2 regions of the Cytobacillus oceanisediminis genome follow, and region 1 is predicted to be linked to the other one. Evidence: a T-box and tRNA genes for the amino acid it is inferred to sense, from the RefSeq annotation. Region 1 holds a T-box; the other holds one or more tRNA genes.
What was found. A T-box is a leader RNA that pairs with one kind of tRNA and senses whether it is charged. The one in region 1 lies ahead of glyQ (glycine--tRNA ligase subunit alpha), so its partner is inferred to be a tRNA-Gly.
Positions count from the first base shown of each region.

Region 1 (14,774 bases):
AAAGCCATTGGCTGACGGTCTTTTTTATTTGGTGTTTAAATGATTCTTATCCTTTGGCTATGAAAGCTTAAATACTGCTGGAATGATTTACGTTTATTTCTAGGTTATACTAATAATACATCCGCTTTGTAAATACTGATTATAGGAAAAAATAAAAATGAAACTTTTTAATGATTGAATCGTAAATACAGATAGAATCTATTTTACGGTTAAAGGGGGGAAAGATTTGATTGCCAGAAGAGCAATAACCGCCTTTTCATTGTTCTTTGCTCTGCTGCTTTTCGGAAGCCCTTTTCAAGGAAAAGCCAATAATGAAAAAGTGCTGATTGTTCCTATTGAAGAAACTGTTGAAAAAGGGCTTTATGCATTTTTAAATAGAGCGGTCCAAACAGCTGAAGAAGAAAATGTCTCAGCCATTATATTTGAAATAAATACACCCGGAGGCGCAGTGGATGCAGCCGGGCAAATCGGAAGGCTGTTAACCTCGACAAATGTAAAAACAATATCTTTTGTCAATAAGCAGGCCTTATCTGCAGGTGCCTATATAGCATTGAATACAGATGAAATATACATGGTGCCTGGTTCAACAATGGGTTCAGCAGCAATTATTGACCAGCAGGGTAATACGGCTGGCAAGAAAGCGGAATCATACTGGTTTGCGGCTATGCAGAGTGCTGCCTCACAAACGGACAGAGATCCTGTTTATGCCCTTGCCATGGCAGATGAATCGGTGGATCTGCCAGATTTGGGGGCGCCGAAAGGAAAGCTTCTTACCCTCACAGCTGAACAGGCTAAAGAGGTAGGTTATTCGGAAGGCACAGTAGATTCAAGGGCGGATTTACTGAAAGTGCTGGGGTATGAGGGAGCTACTATACAGACAATTGATGAAAGCTTTGCAGAAAAGGTGGCCCGTTTCATTACCCATCCTGTCGTCATACCAATTCTATTATCCATAGGGAGCCTCGGGCTTGTTCTGGAGCTGTATTCACCGGGCTTCGGCATCCCTGGATTCATGGGGTTATCGGCCCTGCTCCTTTTCTTTTATGGCCATATGGTGGCCGGCCTGGCAGGATATGAAACTTTAATTCTGTTTGTAATAGGCATAGGTTTAATAATAGCTGAGTTTTTCCTTCCTGGTGGAATTGCAGGAATAGCTGGAATAGCAGCAGTACTGGGCAGCCTGTTCCTGGCTGCTGACAATGCAGCCCATATGGGAATGTCTATTTTAATTGCTATGGGAGTTTCAATATTGGCATCTATATTAATGATAAAGGTGTTTGGTAAAAAAATGAAATTCTTCAAAAAAATAATATTAACCGATAGCACAAATACAGAAAAAGGCTATATTTCAAATAAGAGCAGACTTGAACTGATTGGGCTTGAGGGTTATGCACTTACAGCCCTAAGGCCATCTGGTACAGTTGTCATCGCGGATGAGCGGATTGACGTTGTCAGTGAGGGAGGCTTTATCCTTAAAGGGGCAAAAGTAAAAGTTGTTAAAGCAGAAGGCTCACGTATTGTTGTAAGGGAAGTATCTAATCTTGATTTAGATAAATAAAATCATCAGGAGGTAGGAATATGTTAGAAGCAGGGACAGTATTTGTTCTGGTTGCCGTTGTACTTGGTGTCATTTTACTTGGGATATTATTCACCTTTGTACCGGTAATGCTGTGGATTTCAGCATTGGCAGCGGGTGTCAGAGTCAGTATCTTTACATTAATAGGAATGAGGCTTCGCCGGGTTATACCAAGCCGTGTTATTAACCCGTTAATCAAAGCCCATAAGGCAGGGCTTGATGTATCAACAAACCAGCTGGAAAGCCATTACTTGGCAGGGGGAAATGTTGATAGAGTTGTCAATGCATTAATTGCAGCACACCGTGCAAATATTGATTTAAGCTTTGAACGCAGTGCTGCCATCGACCTGGCAGGGCGTGACGTTTTGGAAGCTGTTCAGATGAGCGTTAACCCAAAAGTAATTGAAACTCCTTTCATTGCCGGTGTGGCGATGGATGGTATTGAAGTGAAGGCGAAAGCGCGAATTACGGTCCGGGCAAATATTGACCGTCTAGTCGGGGGAGCCGGAGAGGAAACAATTGTGGCGCGTGTTGGTGAGGGGATTGTCTCTACAATCGGTTCGCAGACTGACCACAAGAAAGTACTCGAAAATCCAGATATGATCTCTCAGACGGTTCTCTCGAAAGGACTGGATGCGGGGACTGCTTTTGAAATCCTTTCCATTGATATTGCGGACGTGGATATCGGTAAAAATATCGGTGCGGAACTTCAGACTGAACAAGCTGAGGCGGATAAGAAGATTGCCCAGGCTAAAGCGGAAGAAAGACGTGCAATGGCAGTAGCGCAAGAACAGGAAATGAAAGCCCGCGTTGAAGAAATGCGGGCGAAGGTTGTGGAAGCAGAGGCTCAGGTTCCGCTTGCCATGTCAGAAGCGCTCCGTTCCGGAAATATTGGTGTAATGGATTATATGAATATCCAAAACATCTCAGCTGATACCGAAATGAGGGACTCAATCGGCAATATGAGTGATGACGGCAAAAATGGCCGCAAAAATGACTAAATGATCCCATATTGGGAGAAGGGAGGAAACTCTCTTGGAATTCTTATTGGAGAATCCTTTTATTCTCATTGCCTTAATCGCTTTCATTTCCTCCTTTTTTAAAAAAAAGAAGGAGGAAAAGCCTGTTAAACAGACTCCCCGTTCAGTACAGCAGGAGCAGCGGACACAGGCAGAAAGAACTTCTGCAGATTCTGCTTTGGCCGAAGAGCTAAAAGAAGAAAAAAGGCAGGAGGCAGAGAAAGCCAGAAGAATAGAAGAGGAATACAGGCAGCGTAAACAGAAGGCTGAAGAAAGCATGAAAGCTCTTCAGAATCAGCGGAGAGCTGCCGAAAGAAAAGCAAATGCATTAGCGAAACCAGCTTCCAATACAAACGCAGAGTACCCAAAGGAAGCCTCAGGAGCAGGAAGTTTTGAGCCTCGGAAACAGTCGCTAGTTGACGGAATTATCTGGTCTGAAATCCTCGGGCCTCCAAGATCAAAAAAACCTCACCGATCACTGAACAGGAAGCAATAAAAAATAAGTGCTAGAACCTCCGTTCATTTCATAAATATGAGATGAAAGGGGGTTCTTTTTTTATGGCAAAAAAGTGGGGACAATTCGTCCGCGGCTGGATGACTAAAAATATGGAGCTTCCTCAAGATGTCATGATGGATCTGCCCCGCATCACTATGATTGGGCAAATCCATATATATATAGAGAACCACAGGGGATTATTGGCTTTTTCAGATAAGGAATTAAGACTGCTTTTAAAGCAGGGGCAGCTTTTAATTAGAGGGAAAGCTTTCGTTATAAAAACGATACTGCCAGAAGAAATATTGCTGGAGGGGAAAATTGACTCAGTTACTTATATTACAGACACTGATTAAGAATTCAGGGGGAAGGAAATGAAGAACCAGTGGATCGAATTTTACAGGGGCCTTGTAACAGTTAAAGCAAGCGGGAAGGGAATAGAAAGATTTATTAATGCGCTTACCCGCAGCGGAATCAATATATGGAATGTGAAAAATCATGGAACGCAATCAGTCACCTTCAAAATGAAATTGGAAGATGCAAAAAAAATAAGGAGCCACGCCAGGAACAGCGATTGCAGAATCGAGTTCCTGCAGCGGGCAGGAGCTCCATTCCTTGTGAAAAGGCTGCTGAAAAACAGCGGATTTGCTGCTGGTGCCCTCGCGTTTTTTGCAGTCATTCTCCTTTTATCCAATATGGTTTGGGGAATAGAGATTAAGGGTGCAAATCCTGCTACTGAATATCAGATCATCAAAGAATTGGACAAGATGGGGGTTAAAAAAGGAAAGCTGCAGTTCTTTGTAGATAACGTGGAGTCTATTCAGCGTAAACTTTCAAACAATATTGAAGCGATTACTTGGGTCGGTGTGGAGTTAAAAGGGACAACCTACCATTTGCAGGTCGTAGAGAAAAATGAGCCTAATAAGCCTGAGTATTTAAGTCCGCGTCATTTGGTAGCGAAGAAGAAAGCAGTCATTGTAGATATGTTTGTCGAAGAAGGGCGTCCAGTCGTTGATATACACGATCATGTTCAGCCAGGACAGCTCTTGGTCTCAGGGATAATCGGGAAAGAGGGCCAAACAGAGACTGTTCCTTCGAAGGGGGAGATTTTTGGGGAGACATGGTATAAATCTGAAGTCATTCTTCCGCTTAAGAGCACTTTCAAAGTCTTCAGCGGGAATGAAAAAGTCAAGCATGCACTTACGATCGGAAATCTTGAAATTCCAATATGGGGATTTGGGAGCCCGGAGTTTGAAGAGTATGAATTAGAGGAAAATGAAAAAAGAATAAAATTCCTGAAATGGGAGCTTCCTATTTCATATTTGAATAAAACGTTCCGTGAAAGGGAGCAAGTCACAAGAATATATTCCAATAAAGAGGCATTTGAAGCTGCGAAAGATTTGGCAAGAAAAAAAATAAAAAGCAGCTTAGATGAAAATGCTAAAGTTATGGGAGAAAAAGTTTTGCACCAATCAATTGACAATGGTAAAGTAACAATAGCAATACATTTCCAAATTATTGAGAATATTGCAGAAGGACAACCAATTATTCAAGGAGATACGGAATGACAGAAGACTTGAAAACAATGAACCTGCAGCTGGAAGACCCAAACGAAGCAATTGCCCTATTGGGAAATTCGGATGCAAACCTAAAAGTTATTGAGCAAGAACTGAATGTTTCCATTGTAACCAGGGGAGAATCTGTTTATGTGTCTGGAGAAATGGACAAGGTAGAACTGGTTGGCAAGGTTCTGGATAAACTGCTTTATGTAATCCGGAAAGGGATAAATATAAGCCAGAGAGACGTTATGTATGCTCTTCAAATGGCTCATAAGGGTACACTTGAGTACTTCAGTGATTTATATGAAGAAGAAATTACAAAAAATGCAAAAGGCAAGTCCATTCGTGTTAAGACATTAGGCCAGCGTCAATATATTCAAGCAATCCGCGGAAATGACCTGGTTTTTGGCATAGGTCCGGCAGGAACAGGCAAGACCTATTTGGCTGTTGTCATGGCCGTAAATGCTTTGAAAAATGGGAATGTGAAAAGGATAATCCTTACCCGTCCTGCAGTCGAAGCGGGCGAGAGCCTTGGTTTTCTGCCGGGGGATCTGAAGGAAAAAGTCGATCCTTACTTAAGGCCATTGTATGATGCTTTGCATGATATTTTAGGTGCAGAGCATACACAAAGAATGATTGAAAGAGGCACGATTGAAATTGCACCGCTGGCGTACATGCGCGGAAGAACTTTAGATGATGCCTTTGTCATCCTGGATGAAGCGCAAAATACAACTCAAGCCCAAATGAAAATGTTTCTAACCCGGCTGGGCTTCGGCTCAAAAATGATTATTACTGGAGACAGAACACAAGTTGACCTTCCAAAGGGAGTAAAATCCGGCCTGATAATGGCTGAAGATATACTCAAGGGTGTAAGCGGGCTATCATTCGTTCATTTGGAACAAAGTGATGTTGTGCGGCATCCGCTTGTGGCCAGGATTATCCAGGCATACGAAAAAGAAAATCACCAGTGAACTGTTAAGCCGCCGATTTTGGCGGTTTTTTCGTTGAGTAAAAAGATTCAGCGGTTTAAATGAATAGCAGGAATCACCATGGAATTATTTGCTATTAATGAAATGTTTAGGTAACCTGTAAATAGATAGGCCTTTTTCTTGGTGAAAACCATCAGAAAAACTGTTATGATTTTACATAATTAATACTGAAATGCTTTTTATAGTTTATTGGAATTTTTTTACCCAGGACAGGAGGGGTAAATGTGCCAAACCTTCAGCAGAGTATGACTACAATCAGAAATTTGCTTAATATGACCTTTTTTCGTGTTCTCTTATTTATTCTCTTGGGTATTGTTATGTATTTTTCCATGTATAGCAATGTAAAGCCTGAAAAGCTGGATTTAGGCCTGTTCTCTGTTGCTGAACAGACTATAAGGTCACCAATAACAGTAGAGGATAAAGCAAGCACAGAAAGAAAGAGAAAAGAAGCAGAAAATAACGTTAAGGATATTTACGTTGTAAAAAAAGAGATTGCACAAAACAGAGTTGACCTGGTTACCTCCATTTTCGGTTCCGTATCGGAAGTGAACGATGAAGTAAAAGAAGAGATGGAAGAGAAAAAGAAAGCTGCTTCAAATGAGGCCGATAAAGATGCAGAGGCACCAGATCCTGCAGGCCCTGGTCCTGAAGATAAATTGGCTATGGTTAAAGAAAAGCTCACTGATGACGTAACACGTGAGGTATCAGATGGCGTTTTCCTTTCTTTGCTGCAGGCAAAGGAGGGAGAGCTGAGCATTGCAAAAGACCTTACGGTAACGGCCATCAATAAAATTATGAATACTGAAATTTCGGCTGAACAGGTGGAAAACGCGAAAAAGCGTGTCGAAGAAGAACTGAAGTTTACCAGCTTAAATTCAGATTTGAAAAAAGCTGCAATAGAACTGGGACGTTATGCTATATATCAAAATCAATTTTATGATCCTGCCGCCACGGAAGAATTACGGCAGCAGACTGTTGAGAGTATCGAGCCGGTTAAAATCCTGCAGGGACAGATAATCGTAGAAGAAAATCAGCTGATCAGCAGGGACATATACAGGCAGCTGGAACTTGTAGGACTCCTTGACAGCGTTAATTCGATTCAGCCTTTTATCGGGTTATCGCTCATAATCGTCATTGTCTTATCGGCCCTATATTATTATTTCCATGAAATGAACGTGCAGCGGGAATTAAAGCAAAGTTATCTATTGCTGTTTAGCCTTATTTTTATCTTATCCATATTGCTGATGAAGGTCATAAGCCTATTTCAATATGCTGATTATTCAGAGATAGGATACATTTACCCTGCAGCTATGGGAGCTATGCTGATCAAAATACTAATTGATGAAAAGCTTGCCATGTACTATACGATCATTATGGCTATCACAGGAAGCGTAATTTTTAATGAAGGTGTCACTGGGACATTTCAGCTGACATCAGCCATTTATATCCTCTGCAGCGGCTTGGCTGCCATATTGTTTTTGAGCAAGCAAAATCGCCGCTCCAAAATATTGCAGGCTGGTTTATTTGTATCTGCAGTAAACATACTTGTTATCTTTTCAATGCTTTTCTTAAGAAACGGCCACTATGATACGATTGAATATGGATTTTACTTTGTTATCGCTCTGATTTCAGGCATTTCGTCTGCAGTGCTGGCAATTGGCCTGCTGCCGTATTTCGAGGCAGGCTTTGGAATTTTGTCTACTATGAGGCTGATTGAACTATCTAATCCTAATCATCCTCTGCTGAGAAAGATACTGACCGAGTCTCCAGGAACCTACCATCATAGTGTAATGGTTGCTAATCTTTCCGAGTCAGCGTGTGAAGCTATTGGGGCAAATGGGCTTCTGGCAAGGGTGGGCTGCTATTATCACGATATCGGTAAAACAAAGCGGCCTCAATTTTTTATCGAGAATCAGGTTAATATTGAAAATCCGCATGATCGGCTCCCTCCGCAGACCAGCAAGAATATTATTATCGCCCATGCTGCAGATGGTGCTGAAATGCTGAGGAAGCATAAGATGCCGAAGGAGATAGTAGATATCGCCGAACAGCATCATGGAACAACATTGCTGAAATATTTTTACTACAAAGCAAAACAGAATGGGCTGGAAGTAAAGGAAGAGGACTACCGCTATCCGGGACCAAAACCGCAATCAAAAGAGTCGGCAGTAATTGGCATTGCTGATAGTGTAGAAGCTGCAGTCCGTTCAATGGCGCATCCTACAACAGAACAAATTGAGGAACTGGTCAAAAAGATAATCGCAGACAGACTTCAGGATGGACAGCTGAATGAATGTGATTTAACCTTAAAAGAGCTGGAAACCGTTTCACACTCGTTCTGCGAAACGTTAAACGGAATTTTCCATTCACGTATCGAGTATCCTGAAATGACAAAACAGAAGGTGAAACAGGCATGAATTTAAATATTGATTTTTTGGACGAAACAAATGAGCTTCAGGAAAATGAAATAGCCAAAATTGAAGAGCTTATTAATTTTGCTGCCTCTAAAGAATCTGTGGAGCCGGAAAGCGAAGTATCCATCACATTTGTGACCAATGAGCGCATCCGCGAAATCAACAGGGAGTACCGGGATAAAGATCGGCCGACAGATGTTATTTCTTTCGCAATGGAAGAATTGGGTGAAGGTGAAATCGAACTGATTGGTGCCGATATGCCCAGAGTCCTGGGGGATATCATTATCTCCGTTGCGAAGGCGAAGGAGCAGGCGGAGGAGTATGGACACTCTTTTATAAGGGAGCTCGGCTTTTTGGCGGTCCATGGCTTCCTTCATCTTCTTGGCTATGATCATGAAAATCCAGAAGATGAGAAAAAAATGTTTTCCCGCCAAAAGGATATATTAGATGAATTCGGGCTCACAAGATAGAAAGGTCCGAAAACACAGTGTCCTCAAATCCTTTTCGTTTGCTTTTTCCGGCATTAGAACGGCAATATTGAATGAAAGGAATCTGCAGATACATTTTGCGGTGTCGATAGCTGTTATTATTTTTGGGGTATTCTTTGGCATTTCCAGCCTTGAATGGATGATCATTCTCCTGGCCATCGGGGGCATGCTCTCACTCGAACTGCTGAACACAGCCATTGAAAGAGTTGTGGATCTGGCAACAGAAGATTATCATCCCCTTGCAAAGCAAGCGAAGGATATTGCTGCTGGAGCAGTACTGGTGTATGCAATTATAAGTGTAATTATAGGCGGAGTTATATTTCTTCCTAAAATTCTCATATTTTTGCAGTAATGTGAAGCTGTCCGGATGGGCAGCTTTCCTTTTTGGCTTTTTTATATAAACAGCAAAGCCTGACAATATTCTGCAGAAATTTATTAACCATGTGTTTGAAAACGCTCACTGAATCCGCTAAAATGACAGAACAGCAGTTAATATTGCTCGCTGGGGAGATGCTGTGGAATCTCGTTCAGAACTATGGCTTGGTTCAAAATTTAATCAGCCTGTGTATTTTTAGAAAATTCAATTTTTTTATTACGATTTTGCTACAAACGATGAAAATCACAGTAAAATGTTGTAAAATAAAAGAGAAGCGGCTGCTTCTTACAGAAGAAGCTATTGAGCGCCTCTGCTCAATCTCACAAGGCCCATTACAGGTCCAAATCTTGGTTTTTAATGGCGTGGGGAGCAACTCGCTTTACAGGAAAGGAAGAAATATTTGTGAACAGCGATCAACTAATAAAAGAAGCAAAGATTGCAAGAGATAGAGCATATGTGCCATATTCAAAATTCAAAGTAGGAGCAGCACTATTAAGCAGTGACGGGCAGGTCTTTCATGGCTGCAACATCGAAAATGCTGCGTACAGCATGTGTAATTGCGCTGAGAGGACTGCACTTTTTAAAGCGTATTCTGATGGCGTAAAAAGTTTTTCAGCCATAGCTGTAGTTGCTGACACAGACCGTCCTGTTCCCCCATGCGGTGCGTGCAGACAGGTAATAGCCGAATTATGTCCGCCTGAAATGAAAGTGGTTTTAACCAATTTAAAAGGGGATATTAAGGAATTAACAGTTGAAGAATTACTGCCAGGAGCATTTTCACCGGAGGATTTACATGAATAACACTACTACACCAAAAGGACACAAATCAGGGTTTATTTCTATAATCGGCAGACCGAACGTAGGAAAGTCAACGTTCTTAAATCGCGTAATTGGGCAGAAGATTGCGATTATGAGTGATAAACCGCAAACAACGCGCAATAAAGTTCAGGGTGTCCTGACAACCAATGACGCACAATATATTTTTATTGATACACCAGGAATTCATAAGCCAAAGCATAAACTGGGAGACTTTATGATGAAAGTTGCCCAAAATACACTTAAAGAAGTGGATGTCATCCTGTTTATGGTAAATGCCCAGGAAGGCTTTGGACGCGGTGAAGAATTCATACTTGAGAAATTTCAGTCAGTCCGTACACCGATTTTCCTTGTAATCAATAAGATTGACCAGGTACATCCAGATGAACTTCTTAAAATTATTGAGTCTTACAAGGAAAAGTACGAGTTCAGCGAAATTATCCCCATATCTGCTTTAGAAGGCAACAATGTAGAGACGCTGTTAGGACAGATTAAAGAATATATTCCGGAAGGGCCGCAGTTTTATCCGGCTGATCAAGTAACGGACCACCCAGAGAGATTTATCGTTTCCGAACTGATCAGGGAAAAAGCGCTGCATTTAACAAGAGAAGAAATACCGCACTCGCTTGCTGTAACCATTGATAAAATGGAGCGCCGCGAAGATAAGGATGTCGTTCATGTCATGGCTACTATCATTGTGGAACGTGACTCCCAAAAGGGCATTGTGATTGGAAAGCAAGGCAAAATGCTCAAGGAAATCGGAAAAAGAGCAAGGGTTGATATTGAGAATCTTCTTGGATCAAAGGTTTTTCTGGAGCTTTGGGTCAAAGTCCAAAAAGACTGGCGGAATAAAATGTCACAGCTCCGTGACTTTGGCTTCCGTGATGATGAGTACTAAACCCGGCCCTAATTAAGGTATTATTCATTTCTGGTTTATATGCATACAGGTGATTGACAATATTTTCGTCTCATGATTTTACAAAGACAGGCTATGATATAGATAAATGTATTGGGATAAAAGAAATTGCTAGTTGAATAACTGAAAGGTGGGGTTTTCGATGATGGATTTTACCTGGAGAGTGTTTTCCCAGACAGGAAATATTGACACATATCTTCTCTTCAAGGAGCTAGAAAAGGAAACTCAGGATATACCCGGCAGCAATGATGAAGAGCTAGCAGAAGCTGATTTTCCCATCTCATAGGTTTGTCGAAAGACAGGGATGGTGTCACGGTTGCTTGATAAATGTGAAGGCATCGTCATCAGGACAACTAACTATAGTGAAACAAATAAGATTGTTACTTTATATACCCGTGAATGGGGAAAAGTTGGTGTGATGGCACGAGGTGCGAAAAAGCCGAACAGCAGACTTGCTGCTGTCACCCAGCTTTTTACATACGGGAATTTTTTAGTTCAGCGTGGAAGCGGTTTGGGTACCCTGCAGCAGGGGGACATGATTTCATCCATGCGGTCCATTAAAGAAGATATTTTTCTGACGGCATATGCAAGCTATATTGTCGATTTGACTGATAAAAGCATCGAGGATAAGAAGCCTAATCCATTCTTATTCGAATTGCTGTATCAAACGCTAAATTTAATAAACGAAGGATATGACCCGGAAATTCTCACAAACATTTATGAAATGAAAATGCTGAATGCTCTGGGTTTATATCCAGTACTTGATCAATGTTCTGTCTGCGGAAGCACTGACGGACATTTTGCATTTTCTATCCGGGAAAACGGCCTGATTTGTCACCGCTGTCTTGGTAAGGATCCTTATCATTATAAAGTGTCGCAGGCGACAATTAAGCTGCTTCGCCTATTTTACTTTTTTGACTTGTCCCGGCTCGGCAATATCTCTGTCAAACCGGAAACCAAAGCTGAATTGAAGAAGATTATTTCTGCCTATTATGAAGAGTATTCAGGCTTAAACTTGAAGACAAAGAAGTTTTTGAATCAAATGGCTAAGTTTAATGATTTAATGTAATGAGTTTCTTTATAAGCGAAGCGCTTCGGCTTTTGTTATTATTGACAATTTAAATCCATTCCGCTATGATTCAAATTAATAAAATATAATTGCTATGAAGGAAAAGAGTACTTAACATTTTCTAATTTAAGCGAACCCGGGATAGTGGGAGCCGGGCATGGATGGTTAAGGAAGGGCGTTCCAGAGCAATATTGTCTATCGACAACAAAAGAGGCTGCGGTCAAAATCGCAGCAAATAGGGTGGAACCGCGGGTAAACTCTCGTCCCTATGCCATTGGGCATAGAGACGGGAGTTTTTTATGTTCACAGAAAGGCGGAAGCGCTTTAGGTAGACAGCTCTAAGTTCATAAAGCTTTACTTTATAACAAATAAGAAAGAGGTGTCCTATGAATATTCAAAACATGATATTAACACTTCAAAAACATTGGTCTGAACAGGGTTGTATCTTGATGCAGGCTTATGACACTGAAAAAGGGGCCGGTACAATGAGCCCGTATACATTTTTAAGGGCGATTGGACCAGAGCCTTGGAATGTGGCTTATGTAGAGCCTTCACGCCGTCCGGCCGATGGGCGTTATGGAGAGAATCCAAACCGGCTTTATCAGCATCATCAATTTCAGGTGATCATGAAGCCCTCGCCTGATAATATTCAGGAGCTGTATCTTGATTCATTAAAAGCATTGGGCATTGATCCGCTTGAACATGATATCCGGTTTGTAGAAGATAACTGGGAAAATCCTTCTCTGGGCTGTGCAGGCTTAGGATGGGAAGTTTGGCTTGATGGTATGGAAATAACGCAGTTCACATATTTCCAGCAGGTAGGCGGATTGGAATGTAAGCCTGTTTCTGTTGAGATTACATACGGAATTGAAAGGCTCGCATCCTACATTCAGGACAAGGAAAATGTCTTTGACCTCGAATGGACTGACGGGTTTACGGTTAGAGATATTTTCTTGCAGCCTGAGTTCGAGCATTCGAAATACACATTTGAAACGTCTGATCAGGAAATGCTCTTCAATTTGTTCAATATTTATGAAAAAGAAGCACATAGGCAAATGGATGAAGGACTTGTACACCCAGCATATGACTATGTATTAAAATGCTCCCATACCTTTAATCTGCTTGATGCAAGGGGAGCGATTTCTGTAACAGAAAGAACAGGCTATATCGCACGATGCCGAAATCTGGCCAGAAAAGTAGCCAAAACTTTTTATGAAGAGAGAGAAAAACTTGGCTTCCCAATTTTAAAGGATAAGGAGGAAGGATCTCATGAATAAGAAAGATCTTCTGCTGGAAATTGGACTCGAAGAAATGCCTGCCAGATTTGTCACTAATTCAATGAATCAGCTTTCAGATAAAGTGAAATCATGGCTTTTGGATAAGAAAATATCTTTTGACGAGATCAGCGCTTTCTCTTCTCCACGCCGTTTGGCTGTTCTTGTAACGGGAGTAGATACCGCCCAGGAGGACATAAATGAGGAAGCGAAAGGACCTGCAAAAAAAATCGCCTTAACCGAGGATGGAGAATGGTCTAAAGCTGCGGTTGGATTTAGCCGGGGCCAGGGAGCTTCTATTGAAGATATATTCTTTAAAGAAATTAATGGGGTTGAATATGCCCATGTCAGCAAATTTATTAAAGGGAAAGAAACAGCAGCCCTGCTGCCGGAACTCCAGCAGATTGTTACCTCATTATCATTCCCGAAGAATATGCGCTGGGCAAACCAGGAACTGCGTTTTATCAGGCCGATCAAATGGCTTATGGCATTATTCGGAAATGAAGTCATTCCTTTTGCAATCACAAATGTTCAGACTTCTAACCTTACAAGGGGCCACCGCTTTCTGGGCGAAGAGATTGAAATTAACAATCCTTCTGATTATGAAAAGTTTCTGCTGGCGCAATATGTGATAACTAACCCTCAGGAAAGAAAAAGTGCTATTCTATCACAATTGGAAAAAATTGAAGAAGAGAATGACTGGGTGATCCCTGTCGATGAAGATTTATTGGAAGAAGTAAACAATCTGGTTGAGTACCCGACAGCATTATATGGCCAGTTTGAAGAGGAATACCTTGAGCTTCCGGAAGAGGTTTTAATTACCTCCATGAAGGAGCACCAGCGCTATTTTCCGGTAAAGTCCAAAGAGGGCAGGCTGCTTCCTTACTTTGTTACTGTCCGAAATGGATCACATGAACATTTGGAGAAAGTGGCTAAAGGAAATGAGAAAGTATTACGGGCAAGACTTTCTGATGCAGCTTTCTTCTACAGGGAAGACCAAAAAACGGAAATCGCGGTATCACTGGAAAAACTTAAAAACATTGTTTACCATGAAGAAATTGGAACTCTTGCTGAAAAGGTGGACCGTGTTCGCCAGCTTGCAGCTAAACTGAGTGAGAATCTTCATTTCAGTGATGAAGCAAAGGCCGTGACAGACCGGGCTGCTGAAATCAGCAAGTTCGACCTTGTTTCGCATATGGTTTATGAATTTCCAGAGCTGCAAGGCTTTATGGGTGAAAAATACGCCCTGCAAAAAGGTGAAAAGGAATCTGTGGCGCGTGCAATCAATGAACATTATATGCCGCGCAATGCAGAGGACCAGACGCCTGCAAGTGATGCTGGTGCAGTACTGTCTATTGCTGAAAAGCTGGACACAATTGTGTCTTCCTTTGCAATAGGGATTATTCCAAGCGGCTCCCAGGATCCATATGCTTTAAGAAGACAGGCAACGGGTGTTATCCAGACTTTACTGGCAAAAAATTGGGATCTAAAACTCGAAGAATTGATTGCATTATCTTCTGAGACTGTTCTTAATTCGAAGATTGGAAAGAAATCAAAAGGTGAATTGATGCAGGAACTGGTTTCTTTCTTTAAATTAAGAATCAAATATATGCTCCAGGAGAAGGCAGTGCGCTATGACTTAATTGAAGCTGTTTTAGGCAGTGAAATCGGTTCCGTGCCTTCACTTGTAAAAAGAGCTGAAGTATTGGAATCCCATAAGGATGCTGAAGGTTTCAAGGAAAGCATTGAAGCCCTTAGCCGAGTTATCAACATTGCTTCTAAGGC
Region 1 covers NZ_CP065511.1:4,369,295-4,384,068, reverse strand. Annotated here, with positions in the region: gene IRB79_RS22030 (NfeD family protein) at 227-1,558, shown strand; gene floA (flotillin-like protein FloA) at 1,579-2,577, shown strand; gene IRB79_RS22020 (cell envelope integrity TolA family protein) at 2,612-3,091, shown strand; gene yqfC (sporulation protein YqfC) at 3,154-3,444, shown strand; gene yqfD (sporulation protein YqfD) at 3,463-4,656, shown strand; gene IRB79_RS22005 (PhoH family protein) at 4,653-5,618, shown strand; gene IRB79_RS22000 (HD family phosphohydrolase) at 5,861-8,053, shown strand; gene ybeY (rRNA maturation RNase YbeY) at 8,050-8,520, shown strand; gene IRB79_RS21990 (diacylglycerol kinase family protein) at 8,498-8,890, shown strand; gene IRB79_RS21985 (cytidine deaminase) at 9,272-9,715, shown strand; gene era (GTPase Era) at 9,708-10,628, shown strand; gene IRB79_RS21975 (YqzL family protein) at 10,789-10,932, shown strand; gene recO (DNA repair protein RecO) at 10,963-11,715, shown strand; T-box leader at 11,801-11,986, shown strand; gene glyQ (glycine--tRNA ligase subunit alpha) at 12,102-12,992, shown strand; gene glyS (glycine--tRNA ligase subunit beta) at 12,985-14,774, shown strand, end outside.

Region 2 (14,774 bases), 2.4 Mb from region 1:
TAGGACCGGCATTAATTTTTTTTCTGGTGATTCAGATCATTCCCTTCTTGATGGGGATTTATTATTCTTTTACGTCCTGGAATGGTGTCAGTTCTGTGGTTGAATGGGTCGGACTTGAAAATTATATTAAGATTTTTAAGAATGATCCTAAGTTTTTTGATTCCTTTATTTTTACTACCAAGTTTATGTTAGCTTCGGTTATTATTAGTAATTTACTAGGTTTTGGGCTTGCATTATTATTGAACGCAGCCTTGAAGTCCAGGAATTTATTGCGGACTGTGTTTTTCATTCCTAATGTTATCGGGGGATTATTGCTTGGGTTCATCTGGCAGTTTATTTTTGTAAAAGGGTTTACTGCAATTGGAAATCTTACAGATCTGTCCGTTTTTAAGCTTCCATGGCTTGGGGATGAGACAACAGCATTCTGGGGAATTGTGATTGTGTTTGCCTGGCAGATCAGCGGATATATGATGGTTATTTATATTGCAGCGCTGCAGGGGGTTGATCAGACACTGCTGGAGGCTGCAAGGATCGATGGAGCATCGAGCTGGACACTTTTGACGAAAATTATCATTCCGCTTATTTTGCCGGCGTTTACGATTTGTTTCTTTTTAACTATTTCAATGGCATTTAAGATTTTCGACCTGAATATTTCACTGACAGGCGGCGGGCCATTTAATTCAACTCAATCTGTTGCGATTAATATCTATCAGGAAGCATTCCAGAATAACAGGTATGGTCTGGGTACCGCGAAATCCATTTTGTTCTTCCTTGTTGTAGCAATTTTTACAACGGTTCAGGTGATGATGACCAAGAAAAGGGAGGTTGAGGCATAATGAATCCCAGATATACGAAGGTTACGTTTCTGCTCGAGATTATAGGAATCGTATTAGGAGTCATATTCCTCATACCTTTTTATTTCGTGATCATCAATTCTGTAAAAGGCTTTGCAGATATTTTGATTGATGCTGCAGCGTGGCCGCAGGAATTTTTATTCTCCAATTACTTGAAGGTATGGGATATCATTAATTTCCCGCGGGCCTTCTGGAATTCGCTTATAATTACGGTGATCAGCAATATTGGACTTGTTGTCATTAGTTCCATGGCTGCCTGGAAGATGGTCCGAACCCAGGGGAAATTCAGCAAAATCCTGTTTGCGTTATTTGTATCTGCAATGGTTATTCCATTCCAGACGGTCATGATACCGCTAATGAAGCTGGGAGGCACGCTGAATCTGACAAACAGCATACCTGGTCTCATCATTATGTATTTTGGCTTTGGTGTACCGTTATCGCTTTTCCTGTATCACGGATTTATTAAAACAGTTCCAATAGAGATAGAAGAATCGGCCCGAATTGATGGGTGCAGCCAGTTTGGGGTCTTTTGGAGAATTGTTTTTCCGCTTCTAAAGCCAATCACTGTCACGGTTGTTATTTTAAATACATTATGGATCTGGAATGATTATCTCCTGCCGCTTCTTGTGCTTCAGGATGCAGAGCTTAGGACGATTCCTTTGGCCACAAGCTCATTCTTTGCACAATATACAAAGCAGTGGGACATGGGACTGGCCGCCCTTGTGATGGGCATTACCCCGGTGGTTATTTTCTTCCTGTTTCTGCAGAGACATATTATTAAAGGCATTGCACAAGGTTCCATTAAATAGTTATAGAGACTTTTCCAGCCAAATGGTCTGTTAAAGTTTATATAAAAAATTATTCAGGGGGGAAACAATATGAAACGCTTTGCTCTATTACTGCTGTCATTGGTTCTGATGGCGGGCATTATGGCGGGCTGTTCTTCTTCGAGCTCTTCAGGGGATGAAAAGCCTAAGGATGATTCAAAGAATGAGGATGAAGTGGTAACATTGAATATGTTCCAGTTTAAAGTGGAGATTGCCGATCAGCTTCAGGAAATGATCGGTGAATTCGAAAAGGAGCATCCGAATATTAAAGTAAAGCTTGAATCAGTCGGCGGCGGTGCAGATTATGGTGCCGCATTAAAAGCAAAGTTTGCATCCGGCGAACAGCCTGACATTTTTAACAATGGCGGATTTAAGGAATTGGAGCTTTGGAAAGAGCATCTTGCAGATCTTTCAAATGAGCCTTGGGCAGAGCATGTGCTTCCAATTGGAAAAGTTCCAATGACCGATACAGACGGCAAACTTTATGGAATGCCTGTAAACCTTGAAGGATACGGTTTCATTTATAATAAGGATTTATTTGAAGAAGCGGGCATTACTGAACCTCCTAATACGATTTCTGAACTGAAGGATGCTGCTGAAAAACTAAAAGATAAAGGTATTACCCCTTTCTCTGCCGGTTACGGAGAGTGGTGGGTCATTGGCCAGCATTTATTAAATATTCCATTTGCACAGCAGGAAGATCCGGTGGCATTTATTGAGGGTCTATACAGCGGATCTGAAAAGATTACTGGCAATGATAAATTTAAAGAATTCAAAGAAGTGCTTGATACTGAAATTAACTTCGGAAATGAAAATCCATTAACAACAGATTACAATACGCAAGTGACGCTATTTGCTTCCGGCAAAACGGCTATGCTTCAGCAGGGGAACTGGACAGAAAACATGATTCTTGAAATCAACCCTGAAATTAATATGGGGTTCCTTCCGATTCCGCTGACTGATGATGAAGCAGAAGCAGACCGCTTACCGGTAGGCGTTCCGAACAACTGGGTTCTTAATAAAAATTCAGAGAATCTGGAAGAAGCAAAATTATTCCTTGACTGGATGGTTTCTTCTGAAACAGGAAAGCGTTATATCACAGAGGAGTTTGCGTTCATTCCTGCCTTCGACAATATCGAGCCAACTGGTTTAGGGCCACTTGGCCAGCATATTCTTGAGTATTCTAAAGAAGAGAAAACCGTTCCTTGGACATGGTTCAGATGGCCAGATGGTGCAAATAAAGAGTTTGCTGCAACAATCCAGGAATACGCTGCAGGAAAGATTGACTATGATACGGTCGTTGAACGCTTCCAGGCATCCTGGGATAATTTGAAATAAATTTGGTTAAACAGGAAGCATGTCTGCGGAAGATATGCTTTCTGTTTTATATTTTTATAATATGCAAAACCCCATAGCAAAAAGGCATCCCCAAAAAGGGAAGTTCGCTTTATACTATTGTAAAAGACAAAGCAGCGGGGGATGTAAATGTTCAAAAAGAGCATTAGGAATAAACTGATTGTTCTATTGATGGTAGCCACGATCGTTCCATTTGGGGCGTCTATAATCATCACATATTATCATACAGCGGAATCATTGAAAGACCAGGCCATTAAGGAAAATAGCAATCTATTATATCAAGGAAAAGTGAACCTGGAGGGTTACATAAATGAGCTGGACGGATTAACACTATCCCTTTACAATAATCCAGGTTTAATAAACTTTTTAAAAGATCCCCAAAAGGAAAATAATTATCAGGCAGTAGAGGCTGTAAGAAATGTGATTTCTACCATACTGTATGCAGAAGAAAATATCAAAAGAGTCAACATTGCTGTTGCAAAGGAAGATCGGCTTATAACAGCTTCCAGGCGCTCTACAGTTATTTTTTCAAAGAAGCTGACAAATGCCAATCAGGAATTTTACGTAAAAGCAAAAGAAAGTCCAAGCAATATGTATCTTGAGCCTATTCATAGGATAAAGGAGCCTGAGGACAAAAAGCCTAAAAATGTAATAACGCTCCACAGATCTTTAATCAATATTCCATCAGATGATGTATTGGCATATATCTCACTGGAGTTCTCACCAGATCAAATAACCAATATCAGCCGTAATCTTTATTCGGGGGATAATGAAGAATTCTATATAATATCTCCTGAAGGTGATTTGATTTACCATTCAACTGATGAAGATACTAAAACGCCTGATTGGATCAATTGGGTGATCAGTACAAATAAAGAAAATGGCACGGTTGAATGGAAAGAAGGTTCATTCAACGGCGTTATGATATACGATCAATTATCGCAAAATTCTGGCGGCTGGTATCTTGTTAAACGTGTCCCATATACCACTTTATATGAAAGTGCATTCAGCGTAGCGAAAATAAATATCATGTTTGGCGTAATCGGACTCATCCTGGTTATTCTCGCCACTCTATTTATATCTGTTAGAATCACTTCACCAATCAGAATCCTGCTGAAATATATTGACCAGGTTGAAAAGGGAAACCTTAATGTCCGTTTTCAATCTTTTGGCAATGATGAGATTGGTTATCTCGGTGATCGATTTAAACAAATGATAGATAAAATTAATGATTTGATTAATCGGGAGTATAAGCTTCAGCTTGAAAACAAGACTAATCAGCTAAAGGTTCTGCAGTCCCAGGTCAATCCGCATTTTTTATACAACGCATTGCAATCGATTGGAACAGCGGCCTTAAAAAATCAAGGTCCGCAGATTTATTCGTCAGTTACCCGCCTTTCTAAAATCATGCGTTACAGCATGAATATGGAGGAGGATATGGTTCCTCTTCAAAGAGAGATTGAACATACCAAGGCCTACCTCCTGCTGCAAAAAGAGCGGTTTGGTGATCAGCTTCAATTCCGTTTTCAGCTTGATGAAGAAGCTTTTGGGTTTCCGGTGCCGAAAATGATCTTACAGCCCATAGTGGAAAATTACTTTAAGCATGGCTTTGATGCGCGGGAAAAAACTGGAGAGGTTAGTATAACCTGCAGACAGGATGAATTTTATCTGGATATTCTGATCGAGGATAATGGCACAGGCGTCTCTGAGAGCAGGCTGGAGGAAATACGATTGCATTTGATGAATGATCGGATAGGGCAAAAGGGTGAGTTAACGAATATCGGACTGAAGAATGTTTACACCCGGTTAAAACTCTATTATGGCAATCGGGCATACCTGCAGCTTAAGAATCTTGAACGAGGCGGGCTGCTTGTTTCTATTAAACTTCCAAAAAGGATGGAAGGTGGATAAGATGAAAGCAATTATTGTGGATGATGAAAAACATGTGAGGGAAGGCTTGATGCTTCTGGCGGATTGGAGCCGCTTTGGAATTGACACAATCATAGAGGCGGTAGATGGAAATGAGGCCATAAAGCTGATTAAAGAGCATCGCCCGGAAATCATATTCACTGATATGAGCATGCCAAAGAAAGATGGCATAAGCCTTTTAAAATGGATTCATTCTTCGGATCTATCCAGCAAGACGATTGTCGTCAGCGGATATGATGATTTTGACTATATGAGGAATGCCATCTGTTATAAAAGCTTTGATTATATCTTGAAGCCTATTGATCCTGAAATATTGAATGAAACCCTGGAGAAAGCCATAAATGAATGGAAACAGCAAAGTCCTCCAGTGGAATGCCAGCAGGAGCATGACGGGGAGATGAATGTGATTCAGCAAATAGAACAGTTTTTGCTGGAAAGCTATAACAAGGATATTAACCTGCAGGAAATTGCAGACAGATTTTATTTAAGCAGGGAGTACATTTCCAGAAAGTTTAAACAGGAATATCAGGCTACCATAACGGATTTTATAACAAATGTCCGTATGAACAAGGCAAAAGAGCTTCTGCAGAACCCTAAACTGAAAATCTATGAAATTGCTTTCCAGGTCGGCTATCAGGATGAAAAGTATTTTAGCAAAGTCTTTAAAAAGACAGAGGGGATTTCCCCTAATGAATATCGAAGTATGAATTAACAGAAGGAGGAAAATCATGATCAACGTGCTTGTCTGGAATGAGAATCGTCATGAACAAAAGGATGCAAAGGTAAGGACTGTCTATCCGGATGGTATTCACGGTGCCATTGCAGATTTTTTAAATGAAGAAGATTATAAAGTAAAGACAGCTACATTGGATGAGCCCCATCATGGACTTAGTGATGCTGTTTTACAGGAAACAGACGTTTTGGTCTGGTGGGGACATCTCGCGCATGGGGAAGTTGAGGATGCAATCGTTGAAAAAGTAAAACAAAGAGTGCTGGAGGGAATGGGGCTGATTGTCCTGCATTCCGGCCATTTCTCTAAGATCTTTAAAGTATTGATGGGAACATCCTGTGATTTAAAGTGGAGAGAAGCTGATGAAAAGGAACGGATTTGGATTGTAGATCCGAGCCATCCCATTGCAGAAGGAATAGGAGAATATATTGAACTTGAAAAAGAAGAAATGTATGGGGAACATTTTGATATCCCTGCACCGGATGAACTTGTAATGGTGAGCTGGTTTGAAGGCGGGGAAGTTTTCCGGAGCGGCTGTACATACAGGCGCGGAAAAGGGAAAATCTTTTATTTTCGCCCAGGACATGAAACGTATCCAACTTATTATCATAAGGATGTTCAGCAGGTTATTAAAAATGCTGTTAAGTGGGCAAAGCCAGCTGATCTTCCCGTACCGGTCTATGGAAATGCAAAGCCGTTGGAGAGAATCAGAGTGAGTCAAGAAGGAGTGGAAAATTAAGATGAAACAACTCAAAATTGGGATTATTGGATGCGGAAGTATAGCTAAGCATCGGCATATGCCTGAATATCATGCAAGCAGCGGGGCTGTCATTGCAGCGGTATGTGATATTAATGAAGAGCGTGCAAATGTGTTTGCCGGCTTGTATGGGGCGAAGGTGTACACCGATTATAGAGAATTATTGGCTAATCCGGATATAGATGCTGTGAGTGTCTGTACCCCGAACAATCTGCATGCCCCCATTTCAGTTGCAGCATTAAACTCAGGCAAGCATGTTTTATGTGAAAAGCCAATGGCAACCTCTAAGGTAGAGGCAGAGGACATGATTGAAGCAGCCCTTAAAAATGGAAAGAAGTTAATGATTGCTCATAATCAGCGCTTTGTTCCATCTCATAAAAAAGCAAAGGAATTGATTGCAAAAGGTGAAGCGGGAAAAATCTTTAGTTTCCGGACGGCTTTTGGCCACGGTGGGCCAGAGGGATGGAGTGCAGATGGCAAAGAAAGCTGGTTCTTCAAAAAAGATCAGGCTTTTATTGGCGCCATGGGCGACCTTGGTGTCCATAAGACCGACTTGCTGCGTTATCTGCTGGGAGAAGAGTTTGCTGAGGTAGGAGCATTTGTAGAGACAAGTGCCAAGATTGGTGCTGATGTCGATGATACAGCGGTATGCGTTTTGAAAACGGAAAGCGGTGTGATCGGAACATTGGCTGCAAGCTGGTCCTATGTCTCAAAAGAAGACAATTCCACCATTATTTATGGAGAAAAGGCAATTTTGAGATTAGAGGATGATCCGGTGCATTCTCTCGTTGTTCAGTATGTAAACGGTGAAACAGTAAAGTACGAACTCGGCGGGATCCAGACAAATGAAGAAGGAGGACAAAAGAATTCAGAAGTCATTGACCATTTTGTTGAAAGTATCTTAAATGAACAGGAGCCTGCGATTCCTGGTTCTGAGGGAATGAAGTCGCTCCAAGTGATACTTGCTGCGCTGGAGTCAAGCGAAACAAAGCAGATTGTCAGAATTAATTGAGGTGCATCAATGAAGAAACTTCGGATAGGAATTATCGGTGCTGGCGGAATCGCCCAGTCCAGGCATATTCCCGTTTTATTAAAATTATCGGATCGTGCTTCTGTAACAGCTATTTGCGATGTGAATGAGGATACTGCACAGTTGGCTGCAAAGAAGTTTGGAATTAGCAGCGTTTTTACAGATTATAAAGAAGTATTCAGTGTAACAGATGCCGTGGTTATTTGTACACCGAATAAGTTTCACGCTGAGATTACAGTTGCTGCAATGGAGGCTGGGCTGCATGTGTTGTGTGAGAAGCCAATGGCCATGAGAGCAGAAGAATGCATGAAAATGATTGATGCCAGAGACAGATCGGGAAAGGTTTTGGCCATAGCTTATCACTACCGGTTTATGAAAGAGGCTCAGGCTGCCAAAAAACTCATTGCAGAAGGTGAAATTGGCCTTCCATTTGCAGCCAGGGCAAGAGCGATGAGAAGAAGAAAGGTGCCGAGCTGGGGTGTTTTCACCAATAAGGAACTTCAGGGCGGAGGAAGTTTGATTGATTACGGGTGCCACTTGCTTGACCTCTCGCTTTGGCTTCTGGGAAACCCGGAGGAAGCCGAGGTTTCCGGTACTGCTTACAATATATTGAGCAGAATGCCTGAGCAGGTGAATCTATGGGGCAGTTTTGACCATCAATCCTTTAATGTCGATGATCATGTCACAGCTTACATAAAATTTGCGAATGGCGCATCCCTGCTTTTTGAAACCTCATGGTCGGCCAATATCGAACGGGATGATGAAAGCCTCAGCCTTTCAGGACAGGATGGAGGAATTGATTTATTCCCATTCAGTTTGAATCAATCCAAACATGGAATGCTGATTAATACACGTTCAGAGTGGCTGCCAGGGGAGGATGACTATGCTTTAGGTCAGGCACGGAACTTTATTGAGAGCTGTTTGGGGAGGGAAGAATTTATAGTTAAAGCGGAAGAAGCACTGCAGACAACCAGAATTATTGATGCGATTTATAAAAGCAGTGAAATGGGCAGAAGAGAAATAATTTAGAAGCCAGGAGGGGATTTGATGAAGCTCGGCGTATTTACCGTTTTATTTGCTGAGAAAAATTTTGAAGAAATGCTTGATCATGTGAAAGCTGCAGGGCTTAAGGCTGTTGAAATCGGAACGGGAGCATATCCCGGAAACGCTCACTGCTGCCTGCACGAGCTTTTAGAAAGTAAAGAACTCCGGGATGATTACCTGGACAAGGTTTTATCAAGAGGGCTTGAAATCAGCGCATTCAGCTGCCATGGCAATCCGATTTCACCTGATATAGCATTTGCAGAGGTATCGGACCGCGTTTTATATGACACGATTAAGTTAGCCAGCTTAATGAATGTTCCGGTTGTTAACTGTTTCTCCGGCACTGCAGGTGATGGGGAAGGGGCCAAGCATCCGAATTGGCCGGTTGCGCCATGGCCGAATGAATATGGAGAAGTGCTGAAATGGCAATGGGAGGAGAAACTCATTCCTTACTGGAAGAAAGCCGGACAATTTGCAAAAGACCATAATGTGAAAATTGGTCTTGAACTTCACGGCGGATTCCTTGTGCACACTCCTTATACACTTCTAAAATTAAGGGAAGAAACCTCTGACGCCATTGGAGCCAATTTAGACCCAAGCCATTTATGGTGGCAGGGAATCGACCCTGTAGCAGCAATAAAGATTCTGGGAAAAGAAAATGCCATTCATCATTTTCATGCAAAAGATACCTATATTGACCAGGAAAATGTTAATATGTATGGTTTAACGGATATGCAGCCGTATGGCAATGTCCAGACCAGGGCGTGGACCTTCAGGTCAGTAGGTTGCGGACACAGCCTGCAGGAATGGTCGGATATGATGAGCGCTTTGCGTACATTTGGGTATGATTACGTTGTCAGCATTGAGCACGAAGATCCGCTTATGTCTATAGAAGAAGGATTTACAAGGGCAGTAAGGAATCTTAAATCGATCTTAATCGAAGAGCAGCCTTCAGAAATGTGGTGGGTGTAAACATATTTAGCAGGGGAGGATGTTAAATCCTTTCCTGTATTTTCGACAAATTTCTCAAAAAAGGTTGACCATTCTGGCTGAATTTAGTATTATTAAATAGTTGATTCGACACAATGTTTATTTTGCTGTTGATAAAAATCGACATAGGATTTAGTCATAATTTCTTTAATGATTGAGTATATAGTCACAAATGCGGGTGTAGTTTAGTGGTAAAACCTCAGCCTTCCAAGCTGATGATGAGGGTTCGATTCCCTTCACCCGCTCCATACATAGCCAACGCAGTGTTTCGTTCAAAAAGAACGAGGTATTGCGTTTTTTCATTTTCTTTGGCTATTAAGCAAAAAAATCGGGCGGCATCCGCAGATTCCACTCGATTTTTTATAAACTTATTTAACATTCAATTACCTTAAAGTTTCCTTCTCCTCCATGAACTTGAGTGTACATGTTCATTAATGACTCAACCATTTTTTCAGCCTTTTCCATTTCCAGAGAAGGGCGCAGATATATGATTTGAACGGCATTTTTAGTCTGTTCCGTCACCGCTGTCCTTTCAGAGTCGACAAACGGACTGCCAAATGGCCCTGCCGCATCTTCACTAATAATTAAATTGGCAAGCGAATTGGGTCTTCCGTTTAAACCGTTATATTCTTCGCCTTCTTTGCCTAACCTGATAGTCAGATTGCCTGAAAGCTTATCGGCGTCATACACGCCAATCGGTATTTGATATTCCAGGGAAAAGAAGTTGTTAATATCTATGGAGCTGTTGACCGGCTGCAGATAATTTTGTTTTTTAATTCTTCTGTATAGTGCTTCTGCAGAGTGGCGGTAGCGATTTGGATCCTTGCCTGCTGTTTTGAAAATCTGTCTCCATTCTCTGATCCCTTCAAATTCTGTAACACTCTTGTCCTCTAAGTCAAAATAAATAGATTCCTGAAATAATTGGAGTCTGCCCTTTACCATTTGAGGAGATTGCCCGACTTCGATATTTTTATATGTAATGAATCCAATTTTAAATTGGGGAAATAACCTGCACAACTCGGGATCAATCATAATTTCCAAGCTTTCCACCTCCAAAATTACTTTAAAATAGTTTATCATAATAAGCGGTGATTCAATAAATTAAATACTTTCATATAAATATAATTTTCCATGAAAGGAGGTTACACAATGAATTTTGCCCTTTTTCAGCAGGAAGTGATTGAATACAGCAAAACAATTGGCATAGATAAAATCGGTTTTACAGCAGCCAGCACTTTTGATGAGATGAAAAATAGACTGATTCGCCAGCAGGAACTTCAATATCAATCAGGATTTGAAGAGCCTGATATTGAGAAGAGGGTGAGTCCCAGCCTGCTAATGGACATGCCCAGGTCCATTATCTCAATTGCTGTTGCTTATCCTTCAAAAATGAAGGTCAGAGTTGTCAGCAAAAGAGGTGAAAGAAGAGGAATTTTCTGCCGCGCTTCATGGGGGAAAGACTATCATCATATCCTGAGGGAACGTCTTCAGAAGCTTGAAGAATTCATTCAATCAAGAATTCCTGAGGCGATATGCAAATCCATGGTGGATACAGGTGAGCTGGTGGATCGGGCCGTAGCACAGCGTGCCGGAATTGGCTGGAGCGGAAAAAACTGTTCCATCATCACACCGGAATTCGGATCGTATGTCTATCTCGGAGAAATGATAACGAATCTGCCTTTTGAGCCGGATAAACCAATGGAAGACGGATGCGGAAGCTGTAATAAATGTGTTGACGTCTGTCCTACTGGAGCTTTAATACAGGGAGGTCAGCTTGATGCACAGAAATGCATAGCGTTTCTGACGCAGACAAAAGGCTTTCTTGCAGAGCCGTTTAGAGAAAAACTTGGGAACAGACTTTATGGATGCGATACCTGTCAAACCGTATGCCCTGAAAATAAAGGCAAGGATTTTCATCTGCACGAAGAAATGGAGCCGGATCCTGAAGTGGCAAAGCCTCTTTTAAGGCCGCTTCTATTTATCAGCAACCGTGAATTTAAAGAAAAGTATGGCCCGGTTTCAGGCTCCTGGAGAGGGAAGAAACCGATCCAGCGAAATGCCATTATCGCCTTGGCTCACTACAAAGACGAAACAGCTGTAGAAGATCTGATTAAAGTCATGACAGAAGATCCTCGGCCGGTGATCCGTGGAACGGCTGCATGGGCACTCGGGAAAATTGGCGGTGAGGAATCACTGGCTGCCCTGGAACAGGCTTTGCAGCAGGAAAAAGACGGAGAGGTCATTGCTGAGATTGAAAAAGGTTTAAGTTTTATTGAACAATGATGAGGGAGTAATCTCCCTCTTTTTTTATGGACACATAGAGAAACTAGTAGGCCCGGCTGATTTACTGTTATTTTGCACGAAAAATTAAGCAAAGTCCTCTGCTTCCTCTCATATGTATTGAATAGGAGAGGAGTGAGATGCGTGAGGGACCAGCTTCAGGAGCTGTTAATAAAAAGAGTGCAGCAGTGCGTTTCCCATTCAAGAAGTTCAATTCATACCTGCCCTAAGATTGAAAAGAAGAAAGAATCTCTTTCCGGCCGGTCCGGTGAGATTGTTAAGGCCCAGGCAACCGGAAAAGTGATCACGGTCGGCAGGGAGAAGGATGATGTGAAGCAGGTTGAATACAAAGTTCATTTTAAATATTTAATTAAGCAAAAAGGTGTATTCTATATGGAAGAAGAAATTGAAGAGCGCACAGCCGACTTTTATAAAGGAGTGTTTGTCGAGGATCGGGAGAAAAACCCTTTTAAAGAAATTCAAAAAGATGAAGCCTCTCCAGACCGTGAATATGGAGAGGAAAAAAGGCTTGAGTATGAGTATGACCGCATGAAGGCAGTGCAGTATGCAGAAAAATGGTGGAACAGCTATAATCCGGCTTATAAAAAATTTGAAGTGGATTGCACGAATTATATTTCCCAGTGTCTTCATGTAGGCGGCGGACCGATGAGAGGGTTTCCTAACCGCGGAAAAGGATGGTGGATGAGAAGCGGGAATTGGAGCTACAGCTGGACAGTAGCGAATTCATTGCGGTGGTATCTGCCGAGTTCGAATTCGGGGTTAAGAGCGGAGGAAGTCTCCAGTCCGGATCAGCTCTTAATTGGAGATGTTATTTGCTATGATTTTCAGGGAGACGGGCGATTTGACCATACAACAATCGTGACGGGAAAAGATGCCTCCGGTATGCCCCTGGTCAATGCCCATACTTATAACAGCCGAATGCGCTATTGGGCTTATGAAGATTCAACAGCCTATACACCCAATATTAAATATAAATTTTTGACTATAGCCGATGACCAGTAATTTGTATGGTGATTTCAAAGTGATATAATAACACATGCAGATTTAATTTAGAGGTGAAAAAAGTGGGATTGCATGTAGTATTATATCAGCCGGAAATTCCGGCCAACACTGGTAATATAGCACGTACTTGCGCGGCTACTGATACGACATTGCATCTGGTCCGGCCGCTTGGCTTCTCGACGGAAGATAAAATGCTGAAGCGTGCAGGCTTGGATTATTGGCAATTTGTTAATATTGTTTATCATGAATCATTGGACGATTTCTTTAATAGCAGTGAAGGCGGTGAATATTTCTACTTAACGAAGTATGGCGCCAAGCCGCATTCCGCTTTCGATTACAGCAATGTCGGGAAGGATTATTATTTTATATTCGGCAAAGAAACGACGGGCCTTCCGAAGGATATTATTGAAAGCAACATAGAGCGCGCATTAAGGATTCCAATGAACGATAAAGTCCGTTCGCTTAATTTATCCAACAGTGCAGCCATTCTTGTTTATGAAGCACTTCGGCAGCAGGATTACTTGCATTTAAAATAGGAAACAGAAGGCCTGATATTTTTCGGGCCTTTTCCTTTGGAGAAAACTTTCCTTTCTGGGTAAAATGAAAAAGTACATATGGAAAGGATGAGATGTGATGAATGAAGTTACCAATTTGCTGATGGACCATCGCTCCGTGCGCCACTTTGAGGACAAGCCTCTTTCCCGCGAGCAGATAGAAACGATTGTACTTTCTGCTCAAGCCGCGTCCACCTCAAGTTTTGTTCAAGCGTATTCAATAATCGGTCTTACCGATAAAGTGAAGAAAGCGAAACTTGCTGAATTTGCAGGCAATCAGAATTATGTAGCAGAAAATGGACATTTTTTCGTGTTTTGTGCTGATTTGCATCGTCATGAAGTCATGGGACAAATGGAAAACATCAATGTAATTCCTTCCATTGAAAGCACAGAGAAATTTATGGTGGCTGTCATTGATGCAGCATTGGCTGCCCAGAATGCTGCAGTTGCTGCTGAATCGCTGGGATTGGGAATCTGCTATATTGGCGGAATAAGAAACAATCTTGAAGGGGTAGCTGAGCTTTTAAAAACCCCGAATCGCGTGATTCCTTTGTTTGGACTGGCTGTTGGCTACCCTTCCAAAAAGAACGATAAAAAGCCGAGGCTGCCTCTTCAGCACATATACCATGAAAATGAATATAATCAGGATGAAACTGCCTACCGCGAAGAGCTGGAAGTGTATAATAACATCATTTCCGAGTACTATAATGAGCGTACGGGCGGAAAGCGGAATGACACGTGGACTGGTCAAATCGCCGGCATGCTCGAAAAGCAGACACGAATGTATATGAAGGATTTTGTACAGAAGAAAAAGATGGATTTAAGGTAGGGGTATATTGGGACACCAAGAGTCTGTGCTTCAAATAAGAAAAAAGCTGCTGAATTGATCAGCAGCTTATTTTTTGCTTACGCCTGGCTTGTCATCATAACCAGCAGTGAAAATAGCAGCAAGGAAAGCAACCATTACACCGATAATAATAATTGTACCCATGTATATGTAATCCTCCTTTAGCGGTATATCGATAGGCAAGCATGTAAATATAAGCTTATTATAGCCCAAAAATGAATAACTGTGAATGAAAAGTATGGAGTTTTTTTTACAGTTAGATCGCGCAGCAAAGTGTTCCTTATAATTAATCCCCGTAAAAAGTACAAACCAAACTCTCAATAGTTTACGCATGTTCGATTGCCGGGGCGCATAGAGTATATTAATCGTCTCTGATAATGCGACAGGGGGAGGTCCTTATGGATATTCTAAAAAAAATTGAGATGTACAGACACGAAGAGGAAAAGCTTAAATGGGAAGGGACTTTTGGAGAGTATTTAGAAATTATTAAAGAGAAGCCATGGGTTGCCCAGTCAGCACATTCACGGGTATATAGCATGATTAAAGATGCCGG
Region 2 covers NZ_CP065511.1:1,400,143-1,414,916, forward strand. Annotated here, with positions in the region: gene IRB79_RS07310 (carbohydrate ABC transporter permease) at 1-836, shown strand, start outside; gene IRB79_RS07315 (carbohydrate ABC transporter permease) at 836-1,663, shown strand; gene IRB79_RS07320 (ABC transporter substrate-binding protein) at 1,733-3,019, shown strand; gene IRB79_RS07325 (sensor histidine kinase) at 3,167-4,948, shown strand; gene IRB79_RS07330 (response regulator transcription factor) at 4,950-5,678, shown strand; gene IRB79_RS07335 (ThuA domain-containing protein) at 5,695-6,435, shown strand; gene IRB79_RS07340 (Gfo/Idh/MocA family protein) at 6,437-7,465, shown strand; gene IRB79_RS07345 (Gfo/Idh/MocA family protein) at 7,475-8,512, shown strand; gene IRB79_RS07350 (sugar phosphate isomerase/epimerase family protein) at 8,531-9,499, shown strand; tRNA gene IRB79_RS07355 (tRNA-Gly) at 9,692-9,765, shown strand; gene IRB79_RS07360 (B3/B4 domain-containing protein) at 9,890-10,558, opposite strand; gene queG (tRNA epoxyqueuosine(34) reductase QueG) at 10,667-11,800, shown strand; gene IRB79_RS07370 (amidase domain-containing protein) at 11,942-12,820, shown strand; gene trmL (tRNA (uridine(34)/cytosine(34)/5-carboxymethylaminomethyluridine(34)-2'-O)-methyltransferase TrmL) at 12,883-13,356, shown strand; gene nfsA (oxygen-insensitive NADPH nitroreductase) at 13,454-14,203, shown strand; gene IRB79_RS07385 (PrkA family serine protein kinase) at 14,620-14,774, shown strand, end outside.
Region 2: it encodes a tRNA-Gly, which carries the amino acid that the T-box ahead of glyQ (glycine--tRNA ligase subunit alpha) is inferred to sense. The anticodon was not compared.